Regions from separate parts of the Yersinia aldovae 670-83 genome, predicted to be linked through region 1. Evidence: riboswitches for the same ligand, from Rfam matches in the RefSeq annotation. Region 1 holds a riboswitch; the other holds the start of a gene.

Region 1 (15,786 bases):
TATTCTCAAAATATATGATGTTTTTTAAGGTGAGCTTCCTGATAGCTAAAAGGCTAATTAGTTTTAGTACATTTCGTGAAAGTAATAATGAGCAACGTCACACCATAGAATAACAATCATTTTGTACATAAATTCAGCTAAATAGACATGGATTGGGAACGTTACCCTTATATGAGGCAGTTGGATCTTAATAAAAAACATGACTAATAAGAGTTGTTAGTGGAGTAATGGTCATTTGTGAGTTGACAGGATAAATGGGGATTTATGATGTGAACAATTTGAATAGATGTTAGCTAAACGGGGAATAATACGTAAAAAGAGGCAGACGAACTGTATGAAAATAGAACTAAATAGTTACTTTTGACATAAAAAAACCCTTCGCTTTCACGAAGGGCTATTTATATGGCAGGGGCGGAGAGATTCGAACTCGCGACACCCGGTTTTGGAGACCGGTGCTCTACCAACTGAGCTACGCCCCTAAATAATGCTTAACATTATGCCTGCTAAGATAAGCAGGCATAATTTAAATAAGTGGCGGAACGGACGGGGCTCGAACCCGCGACCCCCTGCGTGACAGGCAGGTATTCTAACCAACTGAACTACCGCTCCACCGATTCTTTTACGTTTATCTTCCTGATACTTATCCTTTACAGGACCAGCGCTCCTCGCTGTGCAAAACCGCTCGTGGCGATTTTGTCTGTTTACCAGATGTCACTCTGATAACGCGTGTTTGATGCCTGGCAGTGTCCTACTCTCGCATGGGGAGACCCCACACTACCATCGGCGCTACGGCGTTTCACTTCTGAGTTCGGCATGGGTTCAGGTGGTGCCACCGTGCTATGGCCGCCAGGCAAATTCTGTTTCAATTAACTCGCTCGGTATTTCTACCCAGCCAGCCAATCCAATCTCGGAACTTCGCTGAAAATATCTCTCTCAAACACAAAACACCTTTGGTGTTGTAAGGTTAAGCCTCACGGATCATTAGTACTGGTTAGCTCAATGCATCGCTGCACTTACACACCCAGCCTATCAACGTCATAGTCTTTAACGTTCCTTCAGGGGGCTTAAAGCCCCAGGGAAGACTCATCTCGAGGCAAGTTTCCCGCTTAGATGCTTTCAGCGGTTATCTCTTCCGAATTTAGCTACCGGGCAATGCCATTGGCATGACAACCCGAACACCAGTGATTCGTCCACTCCGGTCCTCTCGTACTAGGAGCAGCCCCTCTCAATCTTCCAACGCCCACGGCAGATAGGGACCGAACTGTCTCACGACGTTCTAAACCCAGCTCGCGTACCACTTTAAATGGCGAACAGCCATACCCTTGGGACCTACTTCAGCCCCAGGATGTGATGAGCCGACATCGAGGTGCCAAACACCGCCGTCGATATGAACTCTTGGGCGGTATCAGCCTGTTATCCCCGGAGTACCTTTTATCCGTTGAGCGATGGCCCTTCCATTCAGAACCACCGGATCACTAAGACCTACTTTCGTACCTGCTCGAGCCGTCACTCTCGCAGTCAAGCTAGCTTATGCCTTTGCACTAACCTCACGATGTCCGACCGTGATTAGCTAACCTTCGTGCTCCTCCGTTACTCTTTGGGAGGAGACCGCCCCAGTCAAACTACCCACCAGACACTGTCCTCACCCCGGATCACGGGGCCGAGTTAGAACATCAAACATTAAAGGGTGGTATTTCAAGGTTGGCTCCATGCAGACTGGCGTCCACACTTCAATGCCTCCCACCTATCCTACACATCAAGGCTCAATGTTCAGTGTCAAGCTATAGTAAAGGTTCACGGGGTCTTTCCGTCTTGCCGCGGGTACACTGCATCTTCACAGCGAGTTCAATTTCACTGAGTCTCGGGTGGAGACAGCCTGGCCATCATTACGCCATTCGTGCAGGTCGGAACTTACCCGACAAGGAATTTCGCTACCTTAGGACCGTTATAGTTACGGCCGCCGTTTACTGGGGCTTCGATCAAGAGCTTCGCCTTGCGGCTGACCCCATCAATTAACCTTCCAGCACCGGGCAGGCGTCACACCGTATACGTCCACTTTCGTGTTTGCACAGTGCTGTGTTTTTATTAAACAGTTGCAGCCAGCTGGTATCTGCGACTGGCTTCGGCGCCGGGAGCAAGTCCCATTACCTAACGCCAGCGTGCCTTCTCCCGAAGTTACGGCACCATTTTGCCTAGTTCCTTCACCCGAGTTCTCTCAAGCGCCTGAGTATTCTCTACCTGACCACCTGTGTCGGTTTGGGGTACGATTTAATGTTACCTGATGCTTAGAGGCTTTTCCTGGAAGCTTGGCATCAACTACTTCATCACCGTAGTGACTCGTCATCACACCTCAGCGTTGATAAGCAACCGGATTTACCAAGTCGCTCCGCCTACATGCTTAAACCGGGACAACCGTCGCCCGGCTAGCCTAGCCTTCTCCGTCCCCCCTTCGCAGTAACACCAAGTACAGGAATATTAACCTGTTTCCCATCGACTACGCCTTTCGGCCTCGCCTTAGGGGTCGACTCACCCTGCCCCGATTAACGTTGGACAGGAACCCTTGGTCTTCCGGCGTGCGGGTTTTTCACCCGCATTATCGTTACTTATGTCAGCATTCGCACTTCTGATACCTCCAGCAACCCTCACAGGTCACCTTCAACGGCTTACAGAACGCTCCCCTACCCAACAACGCCTAAGCGTCGCTGCCGCAGCTTCGGTGCATGGTTTAGCCCCGTTACATCTTCCGCGCAGGCCGACTCGACCAGTGAGCTATTACGCTTTCTTTAAATGATGGCTGCTTCTAAGCCAACATCCTGGCTGTCTGTGCCTTCCCACATCGTTTCCCACTTAACCATGACTTTGGGACCTTAGCTGGCGGTCTGGGTTGTTTCCCTCTTCACGACGGACGTTAGCACCCGCCGTGTGTCTCCCGTGATAACATTCTTCGGTATTCGGAGTTTGCATCGGTTTGGTAAGTCGGGATGACCCCCTAGCCGAAACAGTGCTCTACCCCCGAAGATGAGTTCACGAGGCGCTACCTAAATAGCTTTCGGGGAGAACCAGCTATCTCCCGGTTTGATTGGCCTTTCACCCCCAGCCACAAGTCATCCGCTAATTTTTCAACATTAGTCGGTTCGGTCCTCCAGTTAGTGTTACCCAACCTTCAACCTGCCCATGGCTAGATCACCGGGTTTCGGGTCTATACCTTGCAACTAGACGCCCAGTTAAGACTCGGTTTCCCTACGGCTCCCCTATTCGGTTAACCTTGCTACAAAATATAAGTCGCTGACCCATTATACAAAAGGTACGCAGTCACCCAACTAGTAGGCTCCCACTGCTTGTACGTACACGGTTTCAGGTTCTATTTCACTCCCCTCGCCGGGGTTCTTTTCGCCTTTCCCTCACGGTACTGGTTCACTATCGGTCAGTCAGGAGTATTTAGCCTTGGAGGATGGTCCCCCCATATTCAGACAGGATGTCACGTGTCCCGCCCTACTCATCGAGTTCACAGAATGCGTGTTTTGGTGTACGGGACTATCACCCTGTACCGTGCGACTTTCCAGACGCTTCCACTAACACACAAACTGATTCAGACTCTGGGCTCTTCCCCGTTCGCTCGCCGCTACTGGGGGAATCTCGGTTGATTTCTTTTCCTCGGGGTACTTAGATGTTTCAGTTCCCCCGGTTCGCCTTGCATGGCTATGTATTCACCATGCAATAGTGCAACGAATTGCACTGGGTTTCCCCATTCGGGTATCGTCGGTTATAACGGTTCATATCACCTTACCGACGCTTTTCGCAGATTAGCACGCCCTTCATCGCCTCTGACTGCCTAGGCATCCACCGTGTACGCTTAGTCGCTTAACCTCACAACCCAAAGGTGTTTTTCGTTATTGGTGTGGCTGTGAACACACTCTGCTATGTTGTGCAGTGCGCGCAATCCTCATGAACGTTAAGTTCACTCCGGTTGCTGTGCGCTGTACGCCTTGCTGAGTGTCTTCTCGCTCACACTGCAACAAGGATTAACCCATTGGCATTGCGATTATTTGAGAGACTCTAATACAGGGTAATCCTTATCTCAGTACATCTACGGAGAGATAAGTTTCAGCTGTATTGTTTCAATTTTCAGCTTGTTCCAGATTGTTAAAGAGCAATATTTCACAACCCACTGTGTCTACGACCGCAGTACGTTTTGAAATAGTTTTTTTATATGGTGGAGCTAAGCGGGATCGAACCGCTGACCTCCTGCGTGCAAGGCAGGCGCTCTCCCAGCTGAGCTATAGCCCCATATAAAAAGCAAAATACCTTATCGGCATAACTCATTCTCAGACAAGACGCAGTCACGCGACGTTTATGGGTATAACCGCGTGTGTCTGTAACGCAGTATGAGGATGAGTTGGTGGGTCTGAGTGGACTTGAACCACCGACCTCACCCTTATCAGGGGTGCGCTCTAACCACCTGAGCTACAGACCCAACAAGGTACTAAAGCCCGACTAATCTCTCAGCCCGGCCTTATTTGCTCGTTACTTTCTATCAGACAATCTGTGTGGACACTGCGCAATGCGTATCGTTTAGGTAAGGAGGTGATCCAACCGCAGGTTCCCCTACGGTTACCTTGTTACGACTTCACCCCAGTCATGAATCACAAAGTGGTAAGCGCCCTCCCGAAGGTTAAGCTACCTACTTCTTTTGCAACCCACTCCCATGGTGTGACGGGCGGTGTGTACAAGGCCCGGGAACGTATTCACCGTAGCATTCTGATCTACGATTACTAGCGATTCCGACTTCATGGAGTCGAGTTGCAGACTCCAATCCGGACTACGACAGACTTTATGTGGTCCGCTTGCTCTCGCGAGTTCGCTTCACTTTGTATCTGCCATTGTAGCACGTGTGTAGCCCTACTCGTAAGGGCCATGATGACTTGACGTCATCCCCACCTTCCTCCGGTTTGTCACCGGCAGTCTCCCTTGAGTTCCCACCATTACGTGCTGGCAACAAAGGATAAGGGTTGCGCTCGTTGCGGGACTTAACCCAACATTTCACAACACGAGCTGACGACAGCCATGCAGCACCTGTCTCACAGTTCCCGAAGGCACCTAAGCATCTCTGCTAAGTTCTGTGGATGTCAAGAGTAGGTAAGGTTCTTCGCGTTGCATCGAATTAAACCACATGCTCCACCGCTTGTGCGGGCCCCCGTCAATTCATTTGAGTTTTAACCTTGCGGCCGTACTCCCCAGGCGGTCGACTTAACGCGTTAGCTCCGGAAGCCACGCCTCAAGGGCACAACCTCCAAGTCGACATCGTTTACAGCGTGGACTACCAGGGTATCTAATCCTGTTTGCTCCCCACGCTTTCGCACCTGAGCGTCAGTCTTTGTCCAGGGGGCCGCCTTCGCCACCGGTATTCCTCCAGATCTCTACGCATTTCACCGCTACACCTGGAATTCTACCCCCCTCTACAAGACTCTAGCTTGCCAGTTTCAAATGCAGTTCCCACGTTAAGCGCGGGGATTTCACATCTGACTTAACAAACCGCCTGCGTGCGCTTTACGCCCAGTAATTCCGATTAACGCTTGCACCCTCCGTATTACCGCGGCTGCTGGCACGGAGTTAGCCGGTGCTTCTTCTGCGAGTAACGTCAATCAACCGTGCTATTAACACGACTGCCTTCCTCCTCGCTGAAAGTGCTTTACAACCCGAAGGCCTTCTTCACACACGCGGCATGGCTGCATCAGGCTTGCGCCCATTGTGCAATATTCCCCACTGCTGCCTCCCGTAGGAGTCTGGACCGTGTCTCAGTTCCAGTGTGGCTGGTCATCCTCTCAGACCAGCTAGGGATCGTCGCCTAGGTGAGCCATTACCCCACCTACTAGCTAATCCCATCTGGGCACATCCGATGGCGTGAGGCCCGAAGGTCCCCCACTTTGGTCCGAAGACGTTATGCGGTATTAGCTACCGTTTCCAGTAGTTATCCCCCTCCATCAGGCAGTTTCCCAGACATTACTCACCCGTCCGCCGCTCGCCGGCAAAGTAGTAAACTACTTCCCGCTGCCGCTCGACTTGCATGTGTTAGGCCTGCCGCCAGCGTTCAATCTGAGCCATGATCAAACTCTTCAATTTAAGATTTGTTTGATTTGCTATGAGTTAACATAGCGATGCTCAAAGATTACTTTCTGCAAATATGCATTCGAACCGAAGTTCAAATGTGTACTGCTTTGGTCACTCTTCAAGACTTTGATATTTCTTCTGCCTGCCGAAACAGGCGTCGATATCGTCTTGCGAGTGCCCACACAGATTGTCTGATAAATTGTTAAAGAGCGTTCGTTACCCGTTTGCCTTGCGGCGAATCTTACGGTAACGCGGGAGGCAGATAATACGCTTTCCCGCTGAAGAGTCAAGAGTTTATTTGGTTTCTTTCGAAGTCAAACTCAATCATTTCTCTTCCTGACCCGGCGAAGTGTGTTTCGTTGTTCCCGGTCAGTGGAGGCGCATTATAGGGAGTTCCTGACAGCCTGCAACCCCTAATTTCAAAAAACTTTTCAACCGCTGAATCTTTAGTCAAAACGCCGTTAAATTGGCAGTTTTTCCAGCGTTGGAAAGCCATACCCCTGTAATACGGGCAATAAAGCATCAGTATCCGCGTTCAATGCCATGCAATAAGCGATGTTCTCATCCTGAGAAGAAACGACATTTTCTTGAGAAGAGATAAGCCAGGCAGTACGGCGGGCAATTGCTGCACCAGAATCGACCATTCGGGTGCCTTCTGGCAATACTTGCGCTAACTCTTCAGTTAATAGAGGGAAATGGGTGCAACCTAAAACGATGGTATCTGGCGGTTCACGCATGGCGAGCCACGGATGAAGGATTTTCTTTAATGCTTCCTTCGGAACAACACCACCATGCAACTTGGTTTCCGCCAGCTCCACCAGCTCAGATGATCCCAGTAACTCAATTTTGCAGTCTGTCGCAAAGCGCTCTATCAAATCACGAGTATAAGAAGCATGAACTGTGCCACGGGTCGCCAGTAAACCGACCACGCCATTACGGGTTAGCCGCACCGCCGGTTTGATAGCAGGGACCACACCGACAACAGGAAAAGCAAAACGCTCACGTAAAGCAGGAAGGGAGACGGTGCTGGCGGTGTTACAGGCGATGACCACAATTGCCAACGGGTGGCGCTGCTGTACGGCAGTGACAATTTCCACGACCCGCTCAATGATGAATTCGCCCGACTTTTCCCCATAAGGGAACGCGACGTTGTCGAAAGCATATATATAGTGGAGATCCGGCAGCAATTGCCGAATCTCCTGATAGACAGACAGCCCACCAACACCTGAGTCGAAAATCAGCGCTGTCGGGCGAGGAGCAGTATCAGCCTTAGAAGTTGTAACTTCCTGTGAGGTAATACTCTCGTCCAGCGGTTTTATAGCCATAAGCCGTTTCGTAATCTTTATCAAACAGGTTAGCAATTCTACCACGAACTGTTAGATGAGAAGTAACCGGATAAGCCGCTGAAACATCTACCGTGCTATAACTCGGCAATTCACGCTGAGTCGAGCTATAAGCAGAGGTACTATTGTCATAGCGTTTACCGTAATACTGATACGAAACGTCCATATCCAGTTTGAACATCGTCCAATCCAACTGATACTTGGCTTGCTGTTTAGAACGGCGGGCTAATACTTCGTTATTCTTATCATTACGTGGGTCCATATATTGTAATGTGACCTGATGATTGAAAATGCCGGTATCGAAGTTGCCCGTCCATTCAACACCTTTTATTGTTGCCGAATCGACATTGTAATACTGCCCCTTGTAAGTATTTGGGTCAGAGTAGTAATCAATCAGGTTTTCAATTTTGTAGTGATAAGCAGACAAGCGCCAATTAAGTGGCCCAGTCAGCCCTTCCAAGCCCGCTTCCCATTGGCGAGATTCTTCCGGCTTAAGGTCACTGTTGGATATGATCTCAAAGCGCTGCGAGCCATATTGCTGACCCAAGGAGGGTGCCAGGAATCCCGTGCCATAAGACACAGTCGCGCGATAGTCGGGAACAAACTCCCAGCCTGCCGCTGTTTGCCATGTTTCATGCCAGCCAAATTGCTCATCTTTGTCTGCACGGCCAGAGGCTTCTAGCGTCACGTTATCGAATTTCTGCTGCCCACTGAGATATAAACCGGTGTTATCGCGTTTATAAGTATCAGAGATAGTCTGGCTCGATGAGGTCAAACGCTGTTGCTGCCAGTCGAGTCCCCCGCTCAGCGTCCCACTTTCAAAGCTGTAAGTGTTACCCCATTGCACGTTACGTTGGTCCATATTGTCCAGCGTGGTAGCCACACCATAACGGCCATATTGGCGACTAAAGTTGTAGTCTTTATATTTCTGATAGCTACCGATTAATTGTGAGGAGTAGGCCCCCGAGGCGTAACGCAACCCAGCATCATAGGTGTGGTTATAGAGCCGCTCTTCATCACCGCTGTAAGCTGGGCTGAAAGGGATGCTGCCCACATCGTAATCCGTATTGTTAGTGTAACCATAGCCTCTGACGAAACCGGATACCTCTTGATTGAACTGGTGCTCCAGCCCGGCCCAGAAATTTTTATTACGAAAACCGTCCCGATCGCTATCGACTGGATTGGGTGAGTCAGGTTTGATATTAAAACCGTTGGTGGTTTGATAACCGCCCGCCAGCGTTGCCAAAGTATCACCAAAGCGCTGACGAACACTGCCATCATATTGCTGGTAACCTTTAGAACCAACGCCCGCATTAATCTGTGCGCCCTCTTGATCTGTCTGTGTGATGACGTTAATGACGCCACCAATGGCACCCGAACCATATACCGCAGAACGTGGTCCACGGATATATTCAACCCGTTGCACCAAAGAGATAGGGATTTGATTGAAGTTAACAGTATTGACAATACCGGTACGCGCAAGGGGAATACCGTCAATTAATACCAGCACATGGCGGGCTTCAGTACCACGGATATACATAGAAGAACCTTGGCCTAATCCCCCGGTTTGCGCTATATCAACGCCAGGCAACCGGCGCATCACTTCATTGAGGCTTTTTGCCTGCCAGCGGTCAATATCGTCGCGAGTAACAATATCGGTGGGTGCCAACACGGTAGAAACCGGTTGTTTGAATCGGCTGGCGGTAACCACCATTTCATCTTTATTACTTGTTGCGGTACTGTCCTGCGCCCATCCAGAAAAGGCTGTCACAGAAAGGGCTGTGAACAGCGTATATTTTTTAATTGTCATTAGAAAAGCATCCAAGCTTAATTAGCGGATGCCGCAGTGCCGTGGCCGGTGGTACGCGACGACCACGAATATTGCGACGTTATACCGGCAGGTTTTCGGGCTTGGGATCTCTGTTATCTGACTATGAATAAAACAGAGCGGGCGATGACTTCCCATCCTTACGGACAGTGTCTGGTTGAAACCTATCGCCGTGACTTCCCCTTACCGCTGCGCGTCAGCTCCGGATTTACACCGGATTCCCTTTTAACTCTTAAGTGTTTAAGTAACAGCATGAGGCCGGACCGCAATGCTACGATCAAGTAAAATAGATATCTAGACTTCCATTATTGTTACGCTGAATAAATACGACAAAACTGGACATCACTCCCACTTTCCCTACAATCCGCAGCAGTAACCCTTTCTTATAATGCCCAGACGAGAAGAAACATGACGCCCGACATCCTGCCGACCGACAGCTACGACCAACAACTGGCAGAAAAATCTGCCCGTCTTCAGGCGATGATGTCGCCGTTCCAGGCTCCTGCTGCGGAAATATTCCGTTCTCCGGTAGAACATTACCGCATGAGAGCCGAGTTTCGGGTTTGGCATGATGAAGACGATCTGTACCACATCATGTTTGACCAGCAGACCAAGCAACGCATTCGGGTTGAGCAGTTTCCGGTAGCGAATTTGCTGATTAATCGTTTGATGAGCGTACTGATGACCGCTATTCGTGCGGAGCCTCTGTTACGACGAAAACTGTTCCAGATTGATTACTTATCGACGATGAGCGGCAAGCTGATAGCTTCTTTACTGTATCACCGCCAATTAGATGAGGAGTGGCAACAGAAGGCGCTGGTGTTACGCGATCAGCTACGGGCGCAAGGCTTTGACGTGCAATTGATCGGGCGGGCAGCAAAAACTAAGATCATGTTGGATCACGACTATATAGATGAGGTGCTGCCGGTTGCCGGGCGCGATATGATCTACCGTCAGGTAGAGAATAGCTTTACCCAACCTAATGCTGCGGTGAATATCCATATGCTGGAATGGGCAATTGATGTTACCCAGAACGCCAGCGGTGATTTGCTGGAGTTATACTGCGGTAACGGCAACTTCTCACTGGCGCTGGCGCGTAACTTTGAACGGGTATTGGCAACAGAAATTGCCAAACCGTCGGTGGCAGCAGCGCAATATAATATTTCGGCTAATAATATCGATAACGTGCAGATTATCCGTATGTCGGCTGAAGAATTCACCCAAGCGATGCAAGGAATACGCGAGTTTAACCGCTTGAAAGGTATTGATCTGAGCAGTTATAACTGCGAAACCATTTTTGTCGATCCACCACGCAGTGGGCTGGATGACGAAACGCTCAAAATGGTACAAGGTTACCCGCGTATTCTTTATATCTCCTGTAACCCAGAAACGCTGTGCGCCAATCTGGAACAGTTACAGCACACGCATAAAATCAGCCGGTTAGCGCTATTTGATCAGTTCCCTTATACCCATCATATGGAGTGCGGGGTATTGCTGGAAAAACGCGACTGACGGGAAGCTAAAATACCAAAGGGCAACGCTCTGTTGCCCTTTGTCATGATGATGGTATATCACTTTCTGAAACAGACCGTTTTTAAGTCATTACGACGGTGGATTATCCGAACACCCGGTGTCCACCTCAGTCTGTGCCGATTTGCGGGTTTTTAGTTTGAAGATGATCCAGAACACCAGCACGACACTGAGGATCGAAGGGACAAAGTTAGAACCCATCGCTGGATGCTCAACCCGAACAATCGCGCTGTAGAGCAAGATCCCGAGCAGAAAACACGCCGATGCCAGCACCGGTATCCCTTGCGGCATAGCAAAATTAAGATAGCGCTGATGCAGGCAATAGATTGCCAATATTAATGTCAGCAGCGGAAAAATAGAAAAAGGCACAAAGGCGCTGAATAACACGTTAAATGAACCGTTTATTGCCAACCCGGTAATTAGTGCCAGTAGCAACGTGCCCATTTCGCGGTGAGGTTGTTTTTCCGAGAAAGATTGTTTTTTAGAGCAAGATTGTTCCATATTTTCCTTACCTTATTAAACGCGGGATGCAGCGAGCTTCTCCTGCTCGCGACGATACCAATAATAAGCTCCCTTCGAGATCATCCGCAGTTGTAACACCAGCCGTTCCTCTAACTGCCGCCGTTGTTCGGCATCAACGTCCAGCGCTTCTGCACCCGCACTGAAGACAATGGTGACCATCGCCTCTGCTTGCGCCTCGGTGAAACTGCGCGGCATGTGATTCTCCAGTTCGAGATAATCCGCCAGTTCAGCGATAAAATGCTGAATTTCACGCGCAACCGCCGCACGGAAAGCCGCTGAAGTCCCGGAACGCTCACGGAGCAACAAGCGAAATGCATTAGGATTATTGCCAATAAATTCCATAAAGGTGGATACTGACGTGCGAATAACGCTGCCGCCCTTGGCAATCCGTTGACGAGCCTGACGCATCAGTTGGCGCAACATCAGGCCGCTTTCATCGACCATTGTCAGGCCAAGTTCGTCAACATCTCGAAAATGCCGGTAAAAAGAAGTCGGCGCAATACCCGCCTCACGAGAGACTTCGCGCAGACTCAGGCTGGCAAAACTCCGTTCAGCGCTCAATTGGCTAAACGCCGCCTCGATAAGGGAACGACGAGTCCGCTCTTTTTGTTGTGCTCTGACGCCCATAATCGTACCCAAGGGATATCCAAACTCTCAATCTAAGACATATAGTCAACAATATACCAAACTTTATAGTAACAACCGTTATACAACCGCATTTTCACAACACTGAATTGTGGCTTTACAGCACACATCACGATGATTTACCTATTGTTGGTTGGGTTATAGTCGGGACAATGTTAATATCGCGTTGTAATTTTGTATAAAAATAGGTCTCTCCTACATGCAACAGCACTCCCATTTTGATGCCATTGTTATTGGCTCGGGTCCTGGCGGTGAAGGTGCCGCTATGGGGTTGGTCAAGCAAGGTGCCCGCGTTGCCGTGATCGAACGGTACAACAATGTGGGCGGCGGATGTACCCATTGGGGCACCATCCCATCCAAAGCTTTACGCCACGCCGTTAGCCGAATTATTGAATTCAATCAAAACCCACTTTACAGCGACAATGCCCGAACCATCAGTTCTTCTTTCGCTGATATTTTAAACCATGCGGACCGCGTTATTAACCAGCAAACCCGTATGCGTCAAGGCTTTTACGATCGCAATCACTGCCAGATGTTCTCCGGTGATGCCAGTTTTATAGATGCCAATACCATCAATGTGCGTTATGCCGACGGCACCAGCGATACATTGCGCGCTGACAACATCGTGATTGCCACCGGTTCACGCCCCTATCGCCCAGCAAACGTTGATTTTACCCACGAACGTATTTACGACAGTGATACCATCTTGCAACTCAGCCATGAACCACAGCATGTCATTATCTATGGCGCAGGAGTGATTGGCTGCGAATATGCTTCCATTTTCCGTGGCTTGAGTGTCAAAGTTGATTTAATCAATACCCGCGACCGTCTGCTGGCATTCCTCGATCAGGAAATGTCCGATGCCCTCTCTTATCATTTCTGGAATAACGGCGTGGTTATCCGCCATAACGAAGAATTTGAGCAAATTGAAGGGACGGTTGATGGGGTTATTGTTCATCTAAAATCAGGCAAAAAGGTCAAAGCGGATTGTTTGCTGTATGCCAATGGACGCACCGGTAATACCAGTGGCTTAGGCTTGGAAAAGATTGGGCTGGAAGCGGATAGCCGTGGTCTGTTGAAGGTCAACAGCATGTATCAGACAGCGCTTTCCCATGTGTATGCGGTTGGGGATGTGATTGGCTACCCAAGTCTGGCCTCTGCGGCTTACGACCAAGGGCGAATTGCAGCACAAGCGATGATCAAAGGCGAAGCGAATACTCACCTGATTGAAGATATTCCAACCGGTATTTACACCATTCCTGAAATCAGCTCGGTCGGTAAAACCGAGCAGGATCTGACAGCGATGAAAGTGCCTTACGAAGTGGGCCGCGCGCAGTTTAAGCATCTGGCGCGAGCACAAATCGTCGGCATGGATACCGGCAGCTTAAAAATCCTGTTCCATCGGGAAACTAAGCAGATTCTGGGTATTCATTGCTTTGGCGAACGTGCGGCGGAGATTATCCACATCGGTCAGGCCATCATGGAGCAAAAAGGTGAAGGTAATACTCTCGAATATTTCGTCAATACTACCTTCAACTACCCGACGATGGCTGAAGCCTACCGAGTGGCAGCACTCAATGGCTTAAACCGCTTGTTCTAACGTTTCGGTTATAGCTGCCTGACTCATACGCGGTTGCATGTGCTCACGTATCGCCTCGGCCAGTTGCTCATAGCGGCCACGCAATGGGGAACCAGGGCGATACACCAATGCAATAGTACGTTTAGGCACAGGTTTGTAGCACTCCAGATAACATACACCGTCACGCTTTCTTTCATTCGGCACCGCCAGCGATGGCAGTAGAGTAATGCCGCTCCCGGCTGCGACCATATTGCGCAGAGTTTCCAGACTTGTGGCGCGGAAATGGGTATCTTCATCAGCACCGGCCTGGAAACAAAAGCCCATCGCCTGATCGCGCAAGCAGTGGCCGTCTTCCAGCATCAATAACTTCTCGCCCGCCAGTTCGTGCATTTGCACCCGCTCACGATCCGCCCACGGATGATCGGCATAAATAGCCAGGCTCATCGGCTCATCAAAGAGTGGGACTTCGATAAAGGCTTCTGTCTCTTTGACCAGCGCCAGAATAGCGCAATCGAGTTTACCGCTGTCTAACTGAGCCAAAAGATTCTGCGTTTGTGCTTCATGCAGGTACATCTCCAATTTCGGGAAGGCCCGATGCAGCATAGGGATGATTTGCGGTAACAAATAAGGTCCGACGGTAGGAATAAGCCCAATATGCAACGGGCCAGACATACTTTCGCCCTGCAAGCTGGCCATCTCTTTAAGCACTTTCACTTCGCGCAAGACGGTTCTGGCTTGCTCCACCAGCAATAACCCGGCTTGAGTAAACAGTACTTTACGGCTGGTTCGCTCTAACAACATCACGCCCAGTTCATCTTCCAACTTGCGAATCTGGCCGCTTAATGTGGGTTGGCTGACGTGGCAAGAGTCGGCGGCACGCCGGAAATGCCTGAATTCAGCCAGCGCCACCAGGTATTCTAAATCACGAATATTCATCGGTGCTCCGCTTTATGATAGCCATTGACGATAGATAAGATAGCAATCAGTGATTAGAACTATCAAGTGATAAAATGAATAATGTGTCCCAACGAAGCGATACCCAGAAGAATCTGAATATTTCATTTTTCAATTAAGGAGTTACAGATGTTTACCCGCCAAGAAGGTAAAAAAATCCCACAGGTGACATTCCATACCCGTCAGGGCGACCAGTGGGTTGACGTAACCACCGACGAGCTATTTAGCAACAAAACAGTGATTGTTTTCTCACTGCCGGGTGCCTTTACCCCGACTTGTTCCTCCAGCCATCTGCCGCGTTATAACGAGCTGGCCGGTGTATTTAAACAGCACGGTGTTGATAGCATTTTGTGTGTCTCCGTCAATGATACTTTCGTGATGAATGCCTGGAAGTCTGACCAACATGCTGAAAATATCACCTTTATTCCTGACGGTAATGGCGAATTCACCAAAGGCATGAACATGCTGGTTGAAAAAGCTGATCTGGGCTTTGGGCCACGCTCATGGCGCTACTCCATGCTGGTGCGTAACGGCGTGGTTGAGAAAATGTTTGTTGAGCCAAATAAGCCAGGCGACCCGTTTGAAGTGTCCGATGCCGATACCATGCTGAAGTATCTGGCCCCTGATTTTAAAGTACAGGAATCTGTATCTGTCTTTACTAAACCAGGCTGCCCATTCTGCACCAAAGCAAAACAGATGTTGCAAGAACGTGGGATTCAGTATGAAGAGATCGTGCTGGGTAAAGATGCAACTACCGTCAGCCTGCGCGCAGTGACAGGCCGTGGAACCGTACCACAAGTGTTTATCGGTGGCCGCCACATTGGTGGTAGTGATGATTTAGAGAATTACTTATCCGCTTAATAATATTAATAGAATGAAAATATAGTGATTTAACTTGGTAGGCTTCGGCCTACCTTTTTTTCCTGTTATGGAGCAGACATGAAAACCTTAAACGTTGATGTCGCCGTGATTGGCGGCGGCACCGCTGGGCTTGGCGCTTATCGCGCTGCCAAACTATCAACCCCTAGCGTGGTAATGATTGAAGGCGGCGAGTACGGTACTACCTGTGCCCGTGTCGGTTGTATGCCATCCAAACTACTGATTGCGGCGGCTGAAGCGGCGCATCAGATTGAAAAAGCCCACGAGTTCGGTATTCACCCACAAGGCAGTACCAAGATTGATGGCGGTGAAGTAATGGATCGCGTAAAACGCGAGCGTGACCGTTTTGTCGGTTTTGTATTGGAAGGTGTCGATAACATCCCTGCTACTGACAAAAT
Region 2 (15,786 bases), 1.9 Mb from region 1:
ATCTGTTCCGGTGGCGTATCCCCCGCCAGTTCAAACAGCAAATTGGTCATCAGTGTGGTAATGCATTCCAACATAACGGCTTCGCCGGGTTCGACGTGCTTTTCCAGCACCACGCCGAGATCACGATAGCCTTCCCAGGTACGCCAATGCGCCGGGCGGCTGGCACGGTGTAATGCCACCCGCGCTGCCATTTCCGCATCTGTTACCACTGAGGTCGCAATGTAAAATACCCGTTCGGCCGCTTGTGCCGCCAAACGTTCGGCCAATGAACTCTTGCCACTGCGCGCCCCTCCGGTAATCAAAATCACTGTGCGCGCTCCTGTTGATGCTGTTTCATTAGTTTGAAAATCCTATCAATATCAATATGCTCGCGCATCTGTGATGCCAGAATATCGAACTGTTGCTGTTTATGTTCAGCATAATTCACTGTCACGCCATCAAAAGCAGACAGCCCTTTGCGTTGACGCAGGCTATCTAATAGCGCGCGGGTAAAGTGGTGGCTGTCAAATAGCCCGTGGATATAGCTGCCCAATACGCTACCATCGCCATTCACCGCGCCATCCACCCACTGCTCGGCTTGTCCGTTACGTAACGTTAGCTGTGCAAAAGGTATGGCATCACAGCCCAAATGGGAGACACCCATATGGATCTCATAACCTTCAAGCGGGTGATCACCACAGTTTTTCAATATGCCCGGCAGGCCAATCTGACAATAACCGCTAACGCGCGTGGTGACTTTATCTGGCGCGAACTCGGTTTCCACATCCAGCAACCCCAAGCCATCCATCTGTTCAAGGCCCGACTCAACGCCATCAATAATGCGTTTTCCCAGCATTTGATAACCACCGCAAATGCCTATCACCGGTACATTACGTTGATGTAGCTTCAGTAACGCTGACGCCAGCCCGCAGTGGTGCAGCCATTGCAAATCACCCAGCGTATTCTTGCTGCCCGGCAAAATAATCAAATCCGGCTGACCCAACGCCGACAACTGCGATACATAGCGCAGGCGCACATCCGGTTGCGCGGCCAGCGCATTAAAATCAGTAAAGTTAGCGATATGAGGTAAGCGGATCACCGCAATATCCAGTGCCTTTTCTGCCATATCCTGATATTTGCCATTTTGCAGAGCGACACCATCTTCATCTTCTAAATCAATATCCAGCCACGGCATCACCCCCAGCACGGGGACATGGGTCAGGGCTTCAATCTGTTCCAGGCCAGGGGTCAGCAGTGCGATATCGCCACGAAATTTATTGATTATCACCCCTTTGACGCGGGCTTTTTCATGGGGATGCAGCAGTGCCAGAGTGCCATAGATAGAGGCAAACACGCCGCCTCTGTCAATATCCGCCACCAGCAATACCGGCGCGTCTGCCATTTCAGCCATGCCCATATTGACGATATCGCGGTCACGCAGATTAATTTCCGCCGGGCTGCCCGCACCTTCCAGCACCATGACGTCATATTCGCGAGCCAAACTGTGGTAAACCTCGCTGATTTGTTGCTGCAATTGCGGTTTATACTGATGATATTCCACCGCATCCATATTGCAGGCAACTTTGCCCATTAAAACCACCTGCGCCTTACGGTCACTGGTGGGTTTGAGCAGTACTGGATTCATGCGAACATCTGGGGCAATGTCGGCCGCTTCGGCCTGAAAAATCTGCGCCCGGCCCATCTCTTCCCCCTGCGGAGTAATGCCCGAATTGAGTGCCATATTCTGCGATTTAAACGGCGCACAGCGATAGCCATCTTGCATAAAGATGCGGCACAGCCCGGCCACTAACACACTTTTACCCACGTCAGATGCCGTGCCCTGCACCATGATTGATAAATTCATCACTGGCCGACTCATCGCGCCTCCTCCATTTCGCGTTGACGCATCAGCGCGAAGAGTTGTTCTTCCGTTTTGCACAGCGGCAAACCCAGCTCACTGTGCATTTTGACCAACCACGGCTGAACCAGCCCGGCGGCTTGCAATTTTTCTTGTTGTAGGAACACTTCGGTTGTTTCACCGGCAATCATCAGGTGGCCGTGCGATAAGACATAAAGGTAATCACAAACCTTATAAATTAGATCGATATCATGGCTGGAGAGAATAACGCGTTTTCCCTCTGCGACAATACGTTCAATGATAGTAATCATATGCTGCCGACCGGCCGGGTCCAATCCGGCTGTGGGTTCATCCAGTAGCAGATACTCTGCCTCCATCACCAGCGCACCGGCAATGGCCACCCGTTTTTTCTGCCCATGACTCAAGTGCTGGATAGATTTATGGCGAAATCCTTGCGCATCTACCAAAGTCAACGCCCGGTCAACCCGCTGCGCAATAATCTCTTCGGGCATCCCCAAATTGCGCAGGCTGAAGGCAATATCACTATCAATATCGGTATAAAAAATCTGCTGTTCCGGATCTTGAAATACCGTGGTGACACGCTGACGCAATTCACGTAAGTTGGCTTTCTTATAACTGAGCGGCTCACCTTGCCACAACACCGCGCCCTGTTGCGGTTGCAAAATACCGGTCAAGTTCATAAATAAGGTGGATTTGCCACAACCATTAGCCCCCAAGACACCGGTGACCGCATGCTGACTGAAATCCAGTGTCAAGTCGCGCAATACCTGCTCTTCCTGATAGCTGAAACCTAACTGCCTGGTGGCTAACATTACATCCTGCCTTACAGGTGGAAATCGCCCTGATAGAGTTTCATATCCAGCGAGATGACCATTTGCTGATAGCGAATCATCACGCGGGTAAATAGCATACCGACCAACATTGCCAGCGAATGGTAGCCGGTACGCAATGAGATATAACCAAATCGCAGAGACTGCGCCTGATGGATCGCGGCGGCCTCCTCAATCAAAATAAAAATAAAACGCCAGGTCAGCAGGATTTGCTCGGTCAGCAATCGGGGGGCATGGCAGCGCTTCAATATTTGGATAAGCTGCGGGAATGGCGTATTCAGCACAAACCAAAAAGTGGCCGCCAATGCCGCCAAACTGCGCCATAGCGTTTGATTGGCGGTGGTTAATCCGACTTTATCAAGCCCCAACCACCAATGCCCTATCTGCATCCCCCACCACAGGCTCTCCGGTTGGCGCGAGAGTGATATCACAATCGTGACCAACCCCACCAATAGGAAAGAGAGCGGTATTGCCAGCCAGCGTAAGTAACGGCGTGGCCCCACCCGCAATAGGTAACATGTCAGGGCGGCGATAAACACCAAGAGCAGCGCCTGATACATCGGCGGGCTAAGCATGGCGGCCAACAGGAAAACGGCATATAGCACCAATTTTCCCATTGGATCGGCCTGTCGCCAGCGGCTTTGATAACTTAGTTTATCAATCCCCAGCATGCTCACCGCGTTTCCCCCGGTAATAGCCCAAGATATAGAAAATCACCGCCGCCCCAATGGAACCTTGCAGGGTAAACAGCAGGCTTTCAATTTCACCACTGGCGGGTTCATATAACGGCGTGAACCACGGCTGATAGTGAGGTGCGGTAGTCTGAATCAGCGTTTCGGCTTCACCATCTGAGCCACCATATTCACCACCGTGATTAATAAAGAACGGCATTATGACCAGAGCGATCACCATCGCCAGCAAAATAAGCGTCTTTTTCATGTTAGTGAGTCCCTGCGTGGATTAACTGACGTTTGGTTAACTGGTCGTAAATCATCACTGTCAGCAAGCCTTCAGCGATGGCTATCGGGATCTGGGTAATGCAGAACACTCCCATAAACTTGATAATCGAACCGCTGACACCAAATTGCGGGTCAGGGAAAGCCAGACCAAGCTGTACCGAGGTGACAAAGTAAGTGGTTAAATCTGCGAGCATGGCGCAAAGAAATACCCCAACGTCGCGGCGCAATCCCGCTTTACAGGCCAACTTCCACACCAGATAACCCACAACTGGCCCAATCACCGCCATTGACATGCCGTTAGCACCCAAGGTTGTCAGGCCGCCGTGCGCCAGTAATAACGCCTGGAACAACAACACAATGGCCCCCAACACCGCCACCACTACCGGCCCAAACAGAATAACCGCCAGCCCGACGCCGGTCGGATGCGAACAACTGCCGGTCACCGAGGGGATTTTCAGTGCCGATAGCACGAAAATAAAGGCGCCGCATAGCGCTAACAGGACTTTTTGATTGCTGTCTTCAGCGACAATCTGTTTCAAACGAACCAGCCCCATAAACAAACACGGCAGGAACAGTATCCACCAAGCCAGCGCCCACATCGGCGGTAAAAAACCTTCCATAATGTGCATGGCAAAAACATCATTCGGGGCAATCGTTAGCAGGATTGCCATCGCAACTCCGCTAAGCGAAAGTTTTTTTAACTGTCTTTCCATTTCCATGAGTAACTCCAATAACGTTGAGCATCTAAGTGAAAACTAGATAACCATCTGTTTTTAAATAACTCGTTGCTGTTTATTGACTAAAATGGTCGAGAAATAGGGCAATGGCTGGTCAGCGGCAAGGGTATCCAACTGACGCCAGCACACCTCGCCGGGTAATGAAGCTTCCGACATCAACAGCGCATGCGGAAACAGATTTAACCGGCCCAATAGCGCCTGAATTTGTGCAAAGCGGCCATATACTTTCATCAGCACTACGCAGTCGTGATGGCGCAAAGCGCGTTCCAGCTCGGCTTCTGGGGCAGTGCAAGACATAACCGCCAGCGATTGTTGCTCCATCGCCAAGGGCAATGCGGCTCGTGAGGCAATGGCGGCAAAAGAAGTGACTCCGGGGACAATTTCCAACCAATCTGGCCGACCAATACGTTCTAGCAAAAATACCCATGTGCTAAATAACATAGCGTCGCCGAGGGTGATAAAACCCACCTGACGGCCCTGCGCAACTTCCGCTTGCAGTTGTTGTGCCACCTCATCCCACACCGCCTGCTTTTCGCTGTCATCGGCGCTCATCGGGAAATGGCAGGTGCGGATTTCGGTGTTAGGTGATAAATATTCGCGCACAATTGACAACGCCAGACTGTCACCGCCTTTACGCCCTGCCGGGGCATACAACACATCCAGTCTGGCTATCAGCCGTGCCGCCCGCACGGTGATTAAATCGCTGGCTCCGGGGCCAACACCCAATGCATAAAGTCTGCCGCTCATTACGCTGCCTCCTGCTGTTTTTGCTGCAATGCACTCGCCAGATGCTGAACAAACATCTGGCGAATCAATGGATTCTCTCCCAATCCTTGCAGCCATGATTGCGCACTGATACCCGCAGCTTCCAGTTGTGAGCGCCATGAATCCGGCTCTTCAGAAGCCATGTCATTGATGGCGTGATCACCGGCCACCAGCATCAATGGCATCAGATGCACTTTGCGCACCCCCTGCTGCTGTAAGCGGCTAATGATGTGGCCGATTTCCGGATAACTTTCCACCGCCCCCACCAAAGCAGGGAAGTTGAGAGAAGTCATTAAATGGTCAAGGCAGGCATAAGCAGAAAAGGCGAAGTGACTGGCCCCGTGGCCCATAAATACCACCCGCTCATCCGCCGCCAACGGAGGCATTTGTGCTTGCAGTGCCACTAATAATTGCTGGTAATCGGCAAAGCTGCTTAACAGGGGTGTGCCCAATACCAGATGATGAAAACAGTCGCTAAAACCGCGCACTTCAGTAGCGATTTTTTCGTATTCATCGCCATTAATGACATGCAGTGATTGAATAGCCACATCTTGATACCCCTGTTCAGCCAGGTGTTTCAGCGCTTCTCGCGGGTTATTGATCAACAAACCATCGCGTTTACGTAGCTTGCGAATGATCATTTCTGAGGTAAAGGCGCGGAACACATCGCGATCGCGATAAGCCGCCGATAGCTGTTGCTCACAAGTTTCAATATTCTTTTGGCGGGTGTGTTCATAACTGGTGCCGAAACTGATCACCAACAATGCTTTTTTCATTTTGTTGTCCTCGTTGTTCTTGCCAGTGGGCCAGATTGCTGCCAGTGCATCAGATGTCGGGTAAATTCATCCAATGAAGTCACTTGTTGCCCAAGACTGCCCAACACCACGGCGGCCGGACGGCGCACCACAATGCAGGGAATATTCAGTGCCAGACAGGGAGCCACTTTTTCCTGGTAGCCACCTTGTGCGCCAGACTCCTTGGTGATAACCACATCTGGCTGGCAAAACGCATACAGCGCATGATTGAATTGCGCGCTGAATGGCCCACGCAGCGCGATAATATTGTCTACCCCCAACCCCAGAGCCTCACATTGGCTCAGCACTTCAGCCGTTGGCAGCACGCGCGCTAACAAGGTTTTACCGCTCAGCCGCTGTTGATACTCCGCCAACTGCTTGCTGCCGGTGGTCAACAGCACTCGCGGCCCTAAACCTTGCGCCACGGCGCACGCTGCCGCTGCACTGTCTACTTTGTAGAGCTGCGGATGATGAATAGCGTCAATTTCACTCGGGCGCTGATAACGTGTCAGTACCACATTTGATTGCCCGCAAGCGGTGGCCACATTGTCACTGAGCAGGTCGGCGTAGGGGTGCGAAGCATCAACTACCCACTGCACCTGTCTGGTGATAAGAAAATCGGCCATTTGCGCTGCATCCATCCGCCCGACCAATACCTCGCCGCCAATATCGCCCGCCAGTTGTTTGCCCGCATCGGTCGCGACCGACAGGCTGTAGCGCTCGCCAAACTCGTCCAGCCGTTGGCAAATTAGCCGGGCATCACTGGTGCCGCCAAATATATGAATCGGCGGATGGTCATGGGTCATAATGAATAGTCCGTCATAATGAATGTCCCTTTATAATAAATAGCCCCGTGGCGTGATCATCAGTCCATTGCGGCAATAAGTGGCCTGATTGCCAACAATCACCAAGCTGGTCATATCCACCGGTTCAAAATCCATTTCGCCTATTGTGGTTAGCCATTTCTCCTGTTTTTTACGCCCTGCCGCCTTCACCACACCCACTGGCGTTGCGGCTTTCTTCCACGGCTGCATCAGCTCGAACGCCCGTGCTAAATGCCCTTCGCGGCCACGGCTGCGCGGGTTATAGAAGCAGATAACAAAATCGGCTTGTGCCGCCGCGATAATGCGTTTCTCAATCACTTCCCACGGCGTCATCAAATCACTCAGGCTGATATGACAAAAGTCATGCATCAGCGGTGCGCCGAGCAGTGAGGCCGCCGCGATACTGGCGGTGATACCGGCTACCAGCCGCACTTCCAGTTCCAATTGTTGCTGCGTGACCAGCTCTAACACCAAGCCCGCCATGCCGTAAATACCGGCATCGCCACTGCTGATAAGCGCCACGTTATGACCGGCCAGTGCCAGGTCAATCGCCGCCTGACAGCGCTCAATCTCTTTACACATGCCAGTTTTGATCACCTGTTTATCCAGGGTCATGGATTTGACCAGATGGGTATAGGTTTTGTAACCGACAATAATTTCTGCTTCGCGAATAGCGGCGATAGCGTCCTGCGTCATCATTGATTCACTGCCTGGCCCAATGCCAATTACGGTTAACATTAATGCGATACTCCCAGAGTGATGGTGACGCCCTGCTGACGCAGAGTATTGCCAACCAATTTACCGTCGCTCATCAGCCAGGCGACCGGTTGTGAAACGCTACCGACACCCACCGTTTGGCGGACAAAATCAGAAGCAGGGAAACGTTGTTCATGGCGGCTCAGTTCGCCGACGCTGAACAGTTCGAACGGGACTCGCCAGCATTGAGCCAATTGGTGCAGCGCCGGTTCATCTTTTTTGATAGTGACGCTGCCAATCGCTCGCAATGCCATGATGTCAAAATGATTTTCGGCCATTTGCTGTTGCAGCAATTCAACCAGCGTTTGCAGCGAGGTGGCACGGCGGCAACCAATTCCCGCCACTACCCGGCGCGGCACCAGCTTATAAACGGGCAACGTCGCCAGTTGATCAGCAGGCAGCGGCAGAGTGTCGCGCAACGTGATGCACACTAAGGCGTCTAATGGGGGGCGTTGCTCCAAACTAAGTTGATCCAATCTAAGTTGATCCAAACAATCAACCGGCACGAACCCCCGCGTGTCGCAGCGCTCACGTTCCGCCAACAGCGGCGTGTCCCACCACAGCCCGACTTTCTGGTTACTGACCAACATTTGATTGACCACTTTGACCGCGTGGCGGAAATCTTGCATTTCGGCATCCAACTGGGTTGCCAGTGTGTCCAGCGCCGCCATCTCGTTAACATCGGTGGCGGTGGTTATCACCGGGTCAGCCCCCAAAATGCCAGCAAGATAACGGGTTAGGGTATTCGCCCCTCCCACATGCCCCGACAGCAAACTGATGACGTGTTGCCCGCGCTCATCAATCACCACCACCGCAGGGTCGGTCATTTTGTCGTTTACCAGCGGCGCGATAACCCGCACCGTTAGGCCAATCGCCCCGACGACCACCAGTGCTGAATACTGTTTAAATGCCTCACGGATCGTATTGCCAAAACTGCCGTTGAAGGGCAAAAAGCCCGATTCCAGCAACTTGTCACTGGTAAAACAGGTCAGTGGCAAGTGGGTTTGCAAGCGTCGCGCCAGCCGCACACCACCGGGTGTCAGGCAAAATACCGCGATTGATTCAGGCTTGACGATATTCATGGCTAAACCCCGCGTCATAGAGTTTGGAATAGTGGTATTCATCACCGAGGAATGCCCCCACCAAAATCAGAGCAGTTTTATGAATGGCTGCCGCGCGAACCAACTCGGCGATATCCGCCAGTGTGCCGCGAACTGTACGGCTTTCAGCCCAAGTCGCTTTGTATACCACTGCCACTGGCGTATGCGCGGGATAACCACCGGCGATTAAGCGATCGGCCACTCGGTCCATTTCCTGTACCGACAAGAAAATAGCCATTGAAGTTTGATGAGCGGCAAAAGCTTCCAGTTGTTCCAGTGGCGGCATCGGCGTGCGCCCCTCGATACGGGTGATAATTAAGCTTTGCGCCACTTCTGGCACGGTGTATTCCACCCCCAGTTGTGCCGCTGCGCCCAAGAAAGCACTGACACCGGGTACTGACACAAAGCCGATGCCGTGTTCACCCAAGACTTCGCCCTGTTCACGAATAGAGCCATACAAAGAGAGATCACCGGTTTGCAACCGCACCACCAGCTTGCCCGCACGCACACCCTCCACCATCAGCGTGATGATTTGTGCCAAATTTAATCCCGCGCTGTCGTGACATTCAGCCTCGGCAGAGCAATATTCCAACAGCTCAGTATTGATAAGTGATCCGGCATAGATAACCACCTGTGCCTGTTGCAGCAAGCGGTAGCCTTTTAGCGTGATCAGCTCTTTGTCACCCGGCCCGGCACCCACAAACCAGACTTTTTGCGTATCCCATGTTGGTGTAACAGGTGAGTGAGTAACAGATGCTGATACGGCATTAGAATGCTCAGACATGGCTCGCCTCCTTGTGGCAGGAAATAAGATAAGTAGGATTATTCGGTTTAAAATAGTGCCCGCTACCCAGAGGGGTCAGAGTGGAGAGTTGCAATTGCACACAATCCAGCTCGCTAACAACGCAGGTCTGTAAATGGCTTAATGCTTCATTGAGGTTATTGAGCAAAATAAAGGTCAATACCAGGCGGCCACCGGGATTTAACATCATCAGTGACCAGTCGATAAGGTCGGTCAGATGACCGCCACTGCCACCAATAAAAATGGCATCGGCTTTATCGGATAAAGGTAAAGGAGCGACTCCGGCAATAATGTCTACCTTGCGACACCCTAGCCGCTGGCGATTTTCATTAATCAACTCAAGTGCTACCGGATTCCGTTCAATCGCCGTCACCCGTAAATCAGGAAAACGCAAAGCCGCTTCCAAGGCCACACTGCCAGTACCCGCCCCCACATCAATCAAGTGAGTCGCATCTGACAAACTCAGCCGTTCCAGTGCCAATACTCGCACCACTTCTTTGGTCATCGGGACTTTTTGCCCACGTAGGAACAGCTCATCTTTCATTGAGGATCACCACCACATTCATGTCATAGCGGGCCGCCACTTGCGCTGCTGGCAGGCGATAAATTCGTTCGTTGGGTTGCGAGAGGTTTTCACCAATAATCAAGGTACGAGACAGACCACGTTGCTGTAGCGCATCAGCAATAGCTCTTGGGCCAATCATGCCGTCGGTCACCATCGCCACTTTGTCGTGCTGGAAGATCCAGTCAAAATCGGGTTCACGACCATGACTGCTGGTAAGAAAGAGGTCGTTCATATCCAGTGCAGCTTTGGCGCACAAATATTGAATCGCGCTAATGCCGGGAACGATATGCAACTCCTCAGCGCTGAAGTTTGCTGCCAGCAATTTGCCGATGCCATACAGCAAAGGATCTCCCGAGGCCAGCACCACAATGGCGCGATGCTTATGGCTATCCAGCCACGCCAATAGCCCTAATAGATCAGCATCTAACAAGCGCGACTCTTTACTATCGCAGCTCAATGTCGCCAGATGGCGCTTACCGCCAACCAGAACTTCGGCGCGTTCGATAGCCCGTCGAGCTGCGGGTGTCAGATAATCAACATCACCAGGGCCAATCCCCACCACCGTAATCATCGTAACGCCTCCACAATCTCATCCAGTGGCCGGTTGCTACCCAGCACCTGATTATCAAAAGAGAATAAAATAGCGTCGCACTGTGGTGGATTAACCGAGAAACGCATCATCTCAGCGATACGCTCGCAGATACGCTCGCAGATACGCGAATACACCCCCTGCCAACCCTGCTCGGCAATTAGCTCCATTGCCGCTTCCGTGGTATCACACTGATTAACTTCAAGTAATAGCGCATGGGGTGCACCCATTAAGGCCAAATGCGCCACCAGCGTCTCCATACGTCCATCAGCAATATGGCTGTGGGTATGGAAGATACCGGCGGCCACTTTGACCAATTTGCCCGGATGCCCCACTAATAAAACGCGGCGGAACCCCAAGCGCACGGTTTCTTGCAGCATATAGCCGACAAAATTACTCATGGTGACCACCCGCTGGCTATCCAGCCCTAGGTGGTCGCGAACAAAGCGTTCGCCGTGATTACCCGGCACCAAAATGACGCGATCAACACCTGCTGCCCGCTTCATTTCCAGCTCCAGCGCCAATGAACGTTTCCAGCTCTCTTCTGACATCGGCGTCACAATACCGGTGGTACCGATGATGGAAATCCCGCCCAGAATCCCTAGCCGCCCGTTGTAGGTTTTCTTCGCTCGCTCCTCGCCTTCTGGTGCGAAGATTTCGACTTCTGCGCCACGCAATGGGCCGATGACTTCACGCACTGCGGCTTCGATGGTTTGGCGCGGAGTGCGGTTAATAGCGCTGCTGCCGACCGGCAAGCCAATTCCTTTGCGGGTAACAGTTCCCACGCCTTCGCCGCCTCGCAGAATAATGTCGGTCTGTTCGGTGAGGGTCACGCGGGCAAAAATCAGCATGCCGTGGGTAGCATCAACATCATCGCCGCCATCTTTGCGGATTGCGGCGGTGGCTTGCTGACCTTCAATCAACGGCTGCTCAACATTCAGACACAAGGTGATGCCGGAAGGCGTCACAATAGAAATTTGATCAATCACTTGCTGACGCAACACCATCAGCGCCGCCACTTTGGCCGCCGCCGTGGCACAGGAACCGGTGGTATAGCCTTTACGGTATTGCTTGCCGTTGTGCCAAATGCTGTCTAATTGCTGGTTTTGCAGCGCAATATCATCATTTATAGGGCTATCACTGGCCAGACCGTCGCTCATAGCGCCCCCCGTAACTGATAGAGGATGGCGTTGATAATGGCTGCCGCCACGTTACTGCCCCCTTTGCGCCCCAGCGCGGCAATACATGGCAAACCACTTGCCACCAACGCATCTTTGGATTCCGCCGCACCAACAAACCCCACCGGCACGCCGATGACCGCCACCGGGGACGCTTGCCGTTCTAACAAACGGAATAACGCCGTCGGTGCATTGCCGAACACAAACAGTTTTTCGCCCGGCTCCGCCAAAGCTACATCTACCGCGGCCATCGAGCGGGTAATTCCCTGTACCGGCGCACTCTCTACCACGCGCGGATCACTGATATAGCAGCGACACTCGCATCCCATCTGCTTTAACAGTGTTTTGTTAATGCCCGACATCGCCATCGTCGTGTCGGTATACAGCGTGCATCCTCGACGTAAACCCTCAGCAATACGGGTCAGCACATCCGGCGAGAAATGCAGAATATCCAGCCAGTCAAAATCCGCTGTGGTGTGGATAACCCGCTTGACAACCGCTTCATGCATCGCACTGGCAAACCGAGTCTCTGGCCGCTCAGCGGCGATAATATCGCCAATGATAACGAAGCTATTTTTCTCGATTTCCTGCGGGTTTTTTATATAGTTCATGGGGTTATCCTTGTTAAATACCGACCAACAGCAGATGGGTCAGAGCGAACAATAACAGGGCCAATAGCGACGCCATCATCATCAAATGAATACTGCGTGGAATATCACTCAGAGCGATTTCACGCCGCTCATCGCCGATCCACGGCTTCTCCACCCGCTCACCAAAGTAATCATTCGGGCCACCCAAGCGGATGCCCAGCGCTCCCGCCACCGTGCCTTCCGACCAGGCGCAGTTCGGGCTGGAGTGTTGATAACGGTCGCGCCAACCAATGCGCAACGCCTGACGGTAATCAGCCTGAATCAACCAGGCTGCGATACTGAGTAACAGCCAACTGAGGCGTGCAGGAAGCCAATTGGCGACATCATCCATACGGGCAGAGACATAGCCAATTGCACGATATTTCGGCGTTTTATATCCCACCATCGAATCAAGGGTATTTACCGCTTTATAAGCCATTGCCAGCGGCGCGCCCCCCAGCGTCAGGAAAAATAGCGGAGCAATCACGCCATCGACACTGTTCTCGGCCACGGTCTCTACCACCGCACGGGTGATTTGTGGTTTCTCCAATTGCGAAGTATCACGCCCAACAATCCATGACAGCTTTTCGCGACTTTGCGCCAGGGTTCCGTGTTGTAGCGCATCAAAAACCGCTAATGCCGCGTCACTCAGGCAGCGTCCGGCCAGTAAGGTGTAAATCATCCACACTTGTGCTAACCAGCCGAGCCACGGATTAATCTCTGTCATCAGCCATAAAAACCCCCAGCTGACGAGCCAGGTGATCCCCACCACCAGTAACCACAGCACCGCACCACCCCATTTGAGTGCCCGCTCGCTATGACACACGCCGCGAATGGCTCTCTGCAACCGCGTGATCAGATTACCCATCCAGCGCACCGGATGCGGCCAACGTGGCGGGTCGCCGAGCCAATGGTCCAACAGGAAAGCAACAAACCATGCGCTCAGGGTCATAGCACACTCCGGGCAGCAGTCAGCCAGCCATCCAATAATCCGGGGCGCTGAGCAAAGTGAATATGCAGATAACTGGCCTGAGTCCGTTGCACTTGATAGCCACTGTGCCAGCGCTGAATAACTTCACCATCGCGCCATTTACTGCTATCAAAAACGGGTGTCAGTGGGCTGGTAAAATCGGAGTAATGGAACTCATGACCGCGTAGAATTTCGCCAGACGCGGCTAGTAATGTGTCGCTGCGGGCCTCTGCCTGACAGTAACCAAAGCGAGTCAGGCGTTTTCCCATCCGGCTTTCTCCGGCCAAAACGCCCACCATCCGATGGCGCTGTCCGCTTTCATCCGTCAGAGCATCCCCCAAATACATCAAGCCGCCACATTCGGCATACATCGGAATTTGCTGCCGGTGGGCTTGCTGTAACGCCGTATGCATCGCGGTATTCTCTGCTAATGCGCGGCTGTGGATCTCCGGATACCCTCCGCCCAGATAAATCATCTGACAAGCCGGCAGATGGCGGTCATGCAGTGGGCTGAAACGCTGGATGCGCACGCCAGCTTGCTCCAGCAAATCAAGGTTATCGGGGTAGTAAAAATTAAAAGCTTCATCTTCGGCTAAGGCCAATATCAGCCCGTCGGCCAAAGCTTGAGAAGGCAATGCGGGTGGGGTTCCAACAGGGCGTTGGGTGCTTGAAGTCAGGGTCAACAAGCGGTCCAGATCGATAAAGGCTTCAACCTGCTGGGCCAATTGTTGCCAGCGTGGCGAGTTATCAGGCTGTTTGGATAGTGTACCGCCTCGCTCTTGTGCCGGGATCAGCCCCAAATGGCGTGATGGCAAGGCAACATCGTCCATGACCGGCAAACGGCCCAAAACCGGAATGCCGCAATAACGTTCGATAGCATGGCGAATAAGTTGATAGTGATTTTCTGAATTGACGCGGTTAACAATCACCCCGGCAATCGTCAGCTTGGGGTCAAATTGGCTAAAGCCCAGCACGGTTGCGGCAACGGATGTCGAAACCGCTTTACCATCCACCAGCAAGATAACCGGGCAGCCTAATTGCTTGGCCATCGCTGCACTGCTGCAATAATCGGGGTCAGTACCGTAGCCGTCATACAACCCCATGACACCTTCAATCACCGCTACATCGGCATGGCGCATATGCTGGTTATACAACCCATTAAGGGTGGCGGGCGGCAACATAAAAGCATCAAGATTACGTGACGTCACACCACTGACGGCGGTATGCCAGCCAGTATCCAGATAGTCCGGCCCAACTTTGAACGGCTGCACCGACAATCCACGCGCCATCAGCGCCCGCAAAATACCCAGCGTCACAGTGGTTTTACCACAGCCGCTGCCGGTTCCTGCGATGATAAATGCTTGTTTACCTGAGCATTGCATAAAAAAATCCCGCCATTTCAAGCGGGATATGCAGTGTCAAAAAGGTGCATTTGCGCAACGTCACCGCTGCGCGCATCTGATGACAACCCGCTTCCCACCGAAGGAGTTGAAACTCTTTACTGATTTGGCTGGTCTTCTGGCTTAGCGTCACTCTCCCCCGCTACCTTCCCAATCCTATGGATCAGTGGTCTCAGCGGGTTCGTCAGCATCACAGCAGCGGGGGCTGCGGGGGATTTACACCCCCTTCCCAATCGTGTTATCCACGACATACCTGTTTCAGTATTTAAGTACAGTAGATTCTGTTATTTAATTTCTTATTTCGTTATTTAATTTATCTCTTTATTTACACTGTTATAACAGAGCGTTTATTAATTAGTAGCCTGGTAGACTTTCTTGAAATTAATATACGCTCTTCTGTTCATAAAAAATGGTTAATTTCATTTTTTGCGAGTGATTTTTTTGTATCTCCACAACAAATAATTGCCATAAAAATGCAAAATAACCACTGAAAAACAACAAGTTAAATGAAAAAATATCGTTTAAAAAAATAGCAAAAAATTGCCATTATTTATTTTGTATTTTTAATATCACACTGGATATTCAAATAGACAAACTTGAATGAACAGCATGACCAATTGATATTAGAACAATAACTGTCATTCCATTTCTCTGCGTTCAGAAGAAAGTGAGCGAAATACCTGCGGCGTCACGTTGTAGGTCTGACGGAACACTTTGCAGAAATAGCTGGTCTGGGAAAAACCCAGATTTTTGGCAATGCTGGCAATGCTCCAATCGCTGTGTTGTAACATCTCTCTGGCATTGGCCATCCGCTGCTGATTGACCCAGGCATTAAATCCGATGCCCTGATACTTTTTAAACAATTTGCTGAAGTAGTACGGGCTGAGATACACCTTAGCCGCCACTTCTTCCAGCCGTAGTTCTTCCGATAAATGTGTATCAATATAACGCAGTGCTTTCTTCATTTTGCTGTCATGGGGGGGAACCGGTCGTATTCTGCCCGGTTCTTTGCTACCCATGTTGTCGTTGA

What was found. A riboswitch is a leader RNA that binds a small molecule or an ion and turns the genes downstream of it on or off. The one in region 1 is predicted to bind cobalamin.
Positions count from the first base shown of each region.
Region 2: linked by a shared signal. The riboswitch ahead of AT01_RS19885 (cobyrinate a,c-diamide synthase) and the one ahead of btuB (TonB-dependent vitamin B12 receptor BtuB) in region 1 are both predicted to bind cobalamin.

Region 1 covers NZ_CP009781.1:2,522,730-2,538,515, forward strand. The annotation lists tRNA gene AT01_RS11485 (tRNA-Trp) at 404-479, opposite strand; tRNA gene AT01_RS11490 (tRNA-Asp) at 533-609, opposite strand; rRNA gene rrf (5S ribosomal RNA) at 736-851, opposite strand; rRNA gene AT01_RS11500 (23S ribosomal RNA) at 961-3,867, opposite strand; tRNA gene AT01_RS11505 (tRNA-Ala) at 4,212-4,287, opposite strand; tRNA gene AT01_RS11510 (tRNA-Ile) at 4,398-4,474, opposite strand; rRNA gene AT01_RS11515 (16S ribosomal RNA) at 4,578-6,120, opposite strand; gene murI (glutamate racemase) at 6,570-7,433, opposite strand; gene btuB (TonB-dependent vitamin B12 receptor BtuB) at 7,378-9,261, opposite strand; cobalamin riboswitch at 9,331-9,557, opposite strand; gene trmA (tRNA (uridine(54)-C5)-methyltransferase TrmA) at 9,688-10,791, shown strand; gene AT01_RS11535 (YijD family membrane protein) at 10,882-11,310, opposite strand; gene fabR (HTH-type transcriptional repressor FabR) at 11,326-11,958, opposite strand; gene sthA (Si-specific NAD(P)(+) transhydrogenase) at 12,176-13,576, shown strand; gene oxyR (DNA-binding transcriptional regulator OxyR) at 13,559-14,491, opposite strand; gene AT01_RS11555 (glutathione peroxidase) at 14,639-15,370, shown strand; gene AT01_RS11560 (dihydrolipoyl dehydrogenase) at 15,449-15,786, shown strand, end outside.
Region 2 covers NZ_CP009781.1:4,411,733-4,427,518, reverse strand. The annotation lists gene cobU (bifunctional adenosylcobinamide kinase/adenosylcobinamide-phosphate guanylyltransferase) at 1-308, opposite strand, end outside; gene AT01_RS19965 (cobyric acid synthase) at 305-1,843, opposite strand; gene AT01_RS19960 (ATP-binding cassette domain-containing protein) at 1,855-2,670, opposite strand; gene AT01_RS19955 (energy-coupling factor ABC transporter transmembrane protein) at 2,682-3,359, opposite strand; gene AT01_RS19950 (energy-coupling factor ABC transporter substrate-binding protein) at 3,346-3,627, opposite strand; gene cbiM (cobalt ECF transporter S component CbiM) at 3,629-4,366, opposite strand; gene AT01_RS19940 (cobalt-factor II C(20)-methyltransferase) at 4,421-5,131, opposite strand; gene cbiK (sirohydrochlorin cobaltochelatase) at 5,131-5,925, opposite strand; gene AT01_RS19930 (cobalt-precorrin-6A reductase) at 5,922-6,749, opposite strand; gene AT01_RS19925 (precorrin-3B C(17)-methyltransferase) at 6,780-7,505, opposite strand; gene cbiG (cobalt-precorrin 5A hydrolase) at 7,505-8,605, opposite strand; gene AT01_RS19915 (cobalt-precorrin-4 methyltransferase) at 8,586-9,407, opposite strand; gene AT01_RS19910 (decarboxylating cobalt-precorrin-6B (C(15))-methyltransferase) at 9,400-9,969, opposite strand; gene AT01_RS19905 (cobalt-precorrin-7 (C(5))-methyltransferase) at 9,959-10,561, opposite strand; gene cbiD (cobalt-precorrin-5B (C(1))-methyltransferase CbiD) at 10,558-11,739, opposite strand; gene AT01_RS19895 (cobalt-precorrin-8 methylmutase) at 11,736-12,368, opposite strand; gene cbiB (adenosylcobinamide-phosphate synthase CbiB) at 12,382-13,338, opposite strand; gene AT01_RS19885 (cobyrinate a,c-diamide synthase) at 13,335-14,738, opposite strand; cobalamin riboswitch at 14,848-15,028, opposite strand; gene pocR (transcriptional regulator PocR) at 15,395-15,786, opposite strand, start outside.